2 regions of the Nonomuraea sp. B19D2 genome follow, and region 2 is predicted to be linked to the other one. Evidence: riboswitches for the same ligand, from Rfam matches in the RefSeq annotation. Region 2 holds a riboswitch; the other holds the start of a gene.
The links. Region 2 has a riboswitch for glycine ahead of gcvT (glycine cleavage system aminomethyltransferase GcvT). Riboswitches for the same ligand answer to the same signal wherever they lie in the genome.
Positions count from the first base shown of each region.

Region 1: it holds a riboswitch for glycine, as region 2 does, so the genes downstream of both, gcvP (aminomethyl-transferring glycine dehydrogenase) here and gcvT (glycine cleavage system aminomethyltransferase GcvT) in region 2, are expected to answer to the same signal.

Region 1 is NZ_JBEFAK010000031.1:50,889-54,086, forward strand. It holds gene gcvP (aminomethyl-transferring glycine dehydrogenase) at 1-1,228, opposite strand, end outside; glycine riboswitch at 1,284-1,396, opposite strand; glycine riboswitch at 1,397-1,496, opposite strand; gene ABN273_RS40340 (MerR family transcriptional regulator) at 1,620-2,240, opposite strand; gene ABN273_RS40345 (bifunctional nuclease family protein) at 2,388-2,858, opposite strand; gene ftsR (transcriptional regulator FtsR) at 2,992-3,198, opposite strand, start outside.
Region 2 is NZ_JBEFAK010000010.1:34,921-38,118, reverse strand. It holds gene ABN273_RS19930 (L-serine ammonia-lyase) at 1-108, opposite strand, end outside; gene gcvH (glycine cleavage system protein GcvH) at 166-555, opposite strand; gene gcvT (glycine cleavage system aminomethyltransferase GcvT) at 552-1,637, opposite strand; glycine riboswitch at 1,672-1,769, opposite strand; glycine riboswitch at 1,770-1,867, opposite strand; gene ABN273_RS19915 (gamma-glutamyl-gamma-aminobutyrate hydrolase family protein) at 1,980-2,672, opposite strand; gene ABN273_RS19910 (3-oxoacyl-ACP reductase) at 2,688-3,198, opposite strand, start outside.

The DNA.
Region 1 (3,198 bases), on a different contig from region 2:
CGCCGGCCTGCCAGAGGTTGACGCCCTGCTCGGCGGCGGCGGCGACCACGGCGGCGGCCCGGCCTGGCACGCGCACGAGCACGGTGTCGAAGAACTCGCGGTGCACGACCTCCAGCCCCGCCTCGCGCAGCCCGCCGGCCAGGGCCACGGCGTACCGGTGCACCCGCCGGGCGATCCCGCGCAGCCCCTCGGGGCCGTGGTAGACGGCGTACATGCCGGCGATGACGGCGAGCAGGACCTGCGCGGTGCAGATGTTGCTGGTGGCCTTCTCGCGGCGGATGTGCTGCTCACGGGTCTGCAGGGCGAGCCGGTACGCGGGGTCGCCGTCGGCGTCCACCGACACGCCCACCAGGCGGCCGGGAAGCTGGCGCTGCAGGCCCTCGCGTACGGACATGTACGCGGCGTGCGGCCCGCCGAACCCGAACGGCACCCCGAACCGCTGCGACGACCCGATCGCGATGTCGGCGCCCAGCTCGCCGGGCGCGGCCACGATCGTCAGGGCCAGCAGGTCGGCGGCGGCCACGACGAGCGCGCCCGCCTCGTGCGCGGCGGCGGCCACTGCGCGGAAGTCACGCAGCCGGCCCGACGCGCCCGGGTACTGCACCAGCACGCCGAAGCACTCGGGCAGCTCGCCGTCGAGGGTGTGCTCCACCAGCTCGATGCCGAGGGGCTCGGCCCTGGTGGCGAGCACGGACTTGGTCTGCGGCAGCGCGTCGGCGTCCACCACGAAGACGTTGCTCTTGGACTTGCCGGCGCGGCGGGCCAGCGTCATCGCCTCGGCGGCGGCCGTGCCCTCGTCGAGGAGGGAGGCGCCCGCGACGGGCAGGCCCGTCAGGTCGGAGACGACGGTCTGGAAGTTCAGCAGCGCCTCGAGGCGGCCCTGCGAGATCTCCGGCTGGTACGGGGTGTAGGCGGTGTACCAGCCCGGGTTCTCCAGCAGGCTGCGGCGGATGACGGCGGGCGTGACCGTGTCATAGTAGCCCAGGCCGATCATCGAGGTGAGCACGCGGTTGCGCCCGGCCAGGGCGCGCAGCTCGGCGATGGCCTCGGCCTCGCCGATGGCGGCGGGCAGCTTGAGCCGGTCCTTGGCCCTGATGGCCTCGGGAACGGCCACGGCCACCAGGTCCGCCACGGACTCGAAGCCCACGGCCTCGAGCATGCGCTGCTGCTCGGACTCCGACGGGCCGATGTGTCTGGACGAGAACGGCGGAGCTGACAGGTCGGTCATGGAAAGTGCCTCCCGAGGCTTTGGAGACCGGCGCCAGGGCGCGGGCGAGTGCCGGATCTCCCCCTCTGTCAGCGCGGCGGGACCGCGACCTGAGAGCTTCACCCCGCGAACGGGGCTTGCACCGTCGGTGAGACGCGCCTGGCGGGTGCGCCTGCTTTCCAGAGTTGCCTCGCCCGAGCGGTACGGGGTGCCTGAGAGATTCCGGGGAGGGTTGCTCCTTCGGCGCCCCGGAGCCCTCAGGCTCCAGAGACTCTCCCGCACGGGGTCGTCAGCCTTGCTGTCCTAGATTACAACCCTATCCGTTACGGACGAATTTCCACGACAGGGCACGTTTAGTCGGCCCGCGCGTAGGGGCCCCGTTCGGGGCCCACGCAGGCGGCGGGGTTCGCGCTCAGCCTATGCGTCGCGCGCGGCGGCGCCGGGCGAGTTCGTCAGCGGGGTGGTCGGCCGGGACGGTGTCCTCGACCGCCGCTCTTTCCCCCGGCAGCTCCGCGAGGGATCCCTCGACCTCCCGCCAGACCCGGCCGAGCGCGATGCCGAACACGCCCTGACCGCCCTGGAGCAGGTCGATCACCTCGTCGGCCGAGGTGCACTCGTAGACGCTGACGCCGTCGCTCATGAGCGTGATCTGCGCGAGGTCGGCCACCCCGCGGTCACGCAGATGCTGCACGGCCGTGCGGATCTGCTGCAGCGACACCCCGGTGTCGAGGAGCCGCTTGACGACCTTGAGCACCAGGATGTCGCGGAAGCTGTAGAGCCGCTGGGAGCCCGAGCCCTGCGCGGCTCTTATCGTGGGCTCCACGAGGCCCGTGCGCGCCCAGTAGTCGAGCTGCCTGTAGGTGATGCCGGCCGCCGCGCAGGCCGTCGGCCCGCGGTATCCAATGTCGGCCGGCAGCGTCGCCGGCTGCTCGTCGAAGAGCAGGCCCTGCTCCCCGGCACGCTGCCGCGCGCTCTCGCGCCGTACCGGATCTTCCTGGCCGGCCGTCTTTCCCTCGCCGCTGCTGACCGCCACGCGGACCTCCGGCTTTCTCTCATCCCGTGGCCTGATCTGGGGGTTCGTAAAGGGCGGCCACGGGTTTCACTTGCACCGTAGGACCGCGACCATGCTCAGTCAACGATCCGGCTCGGCGCGTCGTGAAGCGTAAATGCACCGAAATACCTACCCCGCCCTGCCGAAGTCTTCGGGAGTGATCGTGTCAAGGAACTCCCTGAACTTCTCCACCTCGTCCTCCTGGTCGTCCGGGATGATCACCCCGGCCTCCTGGACGACCTCCTCGCTGGCGAAGATGCGCGCTCCCGTGCGCAGGGCGAGCGCGATCGAGTCGGACGGGCGCGCGCTCACCTCCACGCCGTTGGAGAACACCAGGTCGGCGAAGAAGATGCCGTCGCGCAGGGCAACGATGTTGACCGCTCGCAGGCCTACGCCCAGAGCACTCAGCACGTCTCGGAAGAGGTCGTGGGTGAGCGGCCGCGGCGGGGGCTCCTCCGCTTGGGCCAGGGCGATGGCGGTCGCCTCGGTCATGCCAATCCATATAGGAAGGAACCGCTCCCCGTGTGCCTCCTTGAGCAAGACGATCGGCTGATTTGTGGGCATTTCTACTCGAACGCCCACGACCTCCATCTGCAACACGGGCTGCTCCGTATTCCTGACCGGTCACCCGGCACAGTTATCTGGCTCGTCGCTTCTGCTGACTGGCTACTGCAATTCAACGTAACACCCGGCGGGCATGGACCGCGCCTCCGCCTCCCAGCTCGACAGGGTCTCAGCGCCCCAGGACGGACCGGATCCCCGACCGCACAAGGGATGCGTGCAAATCGAGCAACAGTGCGGAAAGCTCCCTCGCGACCTCATCGGCCTCCCCGATGGCGCCGGGAGCCCGCCGTTTGAGTATGGGTGCGACGGTCTGCTCGACCAGGCCGCACTCGCGCTCGGCCGCCGCCTTGACCGCGCGCAGGTGGCGGGCGCGCAG
Region 2 (3,198 bases):
GTCGTGCAGGCCGCGGGCGAACTTGTGCGCGGCCGCCATCGGGCCTCCCGTGTGGGAGCTCGACGGGCCGATGCCGATCTTGAAGAGGTCGAAGACGCTGATCGCCATTGATGGGCGCCTCTCATGCAGGGCCGGGGCCCCAGCGAGGGGCCCCGGGAAAACGGATCAGGATTCGCCCGAGGTGAGCGCCGTGTACTCCTCGGCGGAGAGCACTTCTTCTGGCTCGCCTTCGACGCGCACCCGGAACATCCAGCCCTCGCCGTACGGGTCGCTGTTGACCAGGCTCGGGTCGTCCACGACGACCTGGTTCACCTCGACGATCTCACCGCCGACGGGGGTGTAGATCTCGTTCACCGACTTGGTGGACTCCACCTCGCCCACGGAGTCGCCCGCCTCGACGTTCGAGCCGACCTCGGGGAGCTGCACGTAGACGACGTCACCAAGGGATTCGGCGGCGAAGGCCGTGATGCCGACGGTCACAGTGATGCCGTCGTCGAGGCCCGCCACCCACTCGTGCTCCTTGGTGTAGCTCAGGTCGTCAGGGATGTTGCTCACTTGTTCCTCCTGTAGAAGGGCAGCTCTACCAGGTCCATAGGTTCTTGGCTGCCCCGGATGTCCACGGCCAGGCCTGATTCGACGCCGGTGTCCACGTAGGCCATCGCGATGGGCCTGCCCAGGGTCTGGGAGGGCGCACCGCTGGTGACCTCGCCGACGACGGCGCCGTCCCTGGTGACCGGGTAGCCGTGGCGCGGCACCCGGCGTCCCCGCGCGACCAGGCCGACGAGACGGCGTCGCGGCGTGTCGTCCTTGACCGCCTCGAGCGCCGACCTGCCGACGAAGTCGCCCGGCTTGTCGAATTTCACCACTCTGCCCAGCCCCGCGTCGAACGGGGTCAGTTCGGCGCTGAGTTCGTTGCCGTACAACGGCATGCCGGCCTCGAGCCGGAGCGTGTCGCGGCTGGACAGGCCGGCGGGCTTGAGCCCGTACGGCTCGCCCGCCGCCATGAGCGCGTGCCAGAGCGGCACCGCGTCCTGGTTGGCGACGAACAGCTCGAACCCGTCCTCGCCGGTGTAGCCGGTGCGGGCGATGAGCGCCTGCCGCCCGTCCACCAGCCCGGGCAGGCCCGCGTAGTACTTGAGCCCGTCGAGGTCGGCGTCGGTGAGCGTGGCGAGGATCTCCTGGGACCGAGGCCCCTGTACGGCGATCAGCGCGTACTGGTCCGAGCGATCCTCGACCACCACGTCGTACGCCTTCGTACGCTCTATCAGCTCATTACCGACTTTTTCGTAGTTCGAGGCGTTTGCTACGACCATGAACTCTCCGTCCCCCAGCCGGTAGACGATGAGGTCGTCGAGCACTCCGCCGCGCTCGTTGACGATCATGGTGTACCTGGCCCGCCCGGGCGTCAGTGCCGACAGGTGGCCGACCAGCGCGTAGTCGAGGGCCTCGCCCGCCTGCGGCCCGGTCAGGAAGATCTCGCCCATGTGCGAGAGGTCGAACAGCCCGGCCGCCTGCCGAACGGCGTTGTGCTCCGCGGACTCGCTCCCGTACCGGAGCGGCATGAGCCACCCCGCGAAGTCGGTGAGCGTGGCGCCGAGGCTCTGGTGAACGTCTCGTAGCGGTGTTGGTCGGGACATTTGTCGCACCTCTGGACAGGATTGGATGCCAGCATCCTCCCCCTCTGTCATCGATGCCTGAGAGCTTCGCCCGAGTTTTGCCGGACTTTCACCTTCGGCGAGGCCCCCAAAGGCCTGCTTTCCAGAGGTCACCTCAGCCGCGCGGTCCTTTGCCTTGAGAGGTTTGCGGGGAGGGCTTGCTCCTTCAGGGACCCTGACCGGCTGTCAGGGTGCTCTCCCGCGCGGTTTTGCCGGTGATGTCCGTCAGCCTAGTGCTGTGATGGGGGTGTTGTCGCGTTCAGGCCGCTGATGGACTCCTCAAGTGAATGGCGGCTTTCCGCCCGGTCGCCATGGGTCCTGCGGTCAGCAGGCGGCGATGAGGGCCTCGAAGAGCGCGCAGTCCTCGGCGGCCTCCGGGTGCCACTGCACGGCCACGGCGAAGGGCGCCGAGTCCAGCTCGACCGCCTCGATCGTGCCGTCGCCGGCGGTGGCGCCGACCGTGAGCCCGGGCGCGAGGCGGTCGATGGCCTGGTGGTGGTAGTGGGGGACCGTCACGGGGTCGGCGCCCAGCGCCTTGGCCACGCGGGTGCCGGGCATGGCGGTGACGGGCATGGGACCGAAGCGGCCGGGGGCGGGGGAGTGGCCCGCGTGCCCGACCACGTCGGGGAGGTGCTGGTGGAGGCTGCCCCCGAGGGCGACGTTGAGCACCTGGAGCCCGCGGCAGATGCCCAGGTACGGCAGGCCCGCGTCGAGGGCCGCACTGATCACGGCAAACTCCGACTCATCACGAAATTTCCGGATATAGCCGGTGTGCTCCCCGGGCGACTCACCGTACCTCGCCGGGTCGATGTCCCCGCCACCGGCCAGGATGAGTCCGTCCAGGCGCTCCAGGACCCGCGCGGGCTCGCCGGCGGGCGGCAGCACGACCGGCTGCCCGCCGGCGCGTACGACCTGCTCCACGTACATGTACGGCAGGAGCGCCACGGTCATGTCCGCCCAGACCGTGAAGTTCGCCGGCTCGACGTACGACGTGATGCCGATGACGGGACGCTGCACGATGATCCCCCAGAGCTAGAGCGGCGTGACGTAGGCGCCGGAGATGCCGCCGTCCACCAGGAACTCACTACCCGTGATGAACGACGCGTCGTCACTGGCCAGGAACGCCACCGCCGCCGCGATCTCCGACGCCTCGGCGAAGCGCCCCAGGGGAACGTGCACCAGCCGCCGCTGTGCCCGCTCCGGGTCCTTGGCGAACAGCTCCTGCAGCAGCGGCGTGTTCACCGGTCCTGGGCACAGCGCGTTCACCCTGATGCCCTCCCTGGCGAACTGCACGCCCAGCTCGCGCGTCATCGCGAGCACCCCGCCCTTGGACGCCGTGTACGAGATCTGCGAGGTCGCCGAGCCCATGACGGCCACGAAGGACGCGGTGTTGATGATCGAACCCTTGCCCTGGCGCCGCATGTACGGGATGACGTGCTTGCAGCAGAGGTAGACGCTGGTCAGGTTGACCTCCTGGACCCGGCGCCAGGCGTCGATGCCGGTCTCCAGGATGGAGTCGTCATCGGGGGGCGAGATGCCCGCG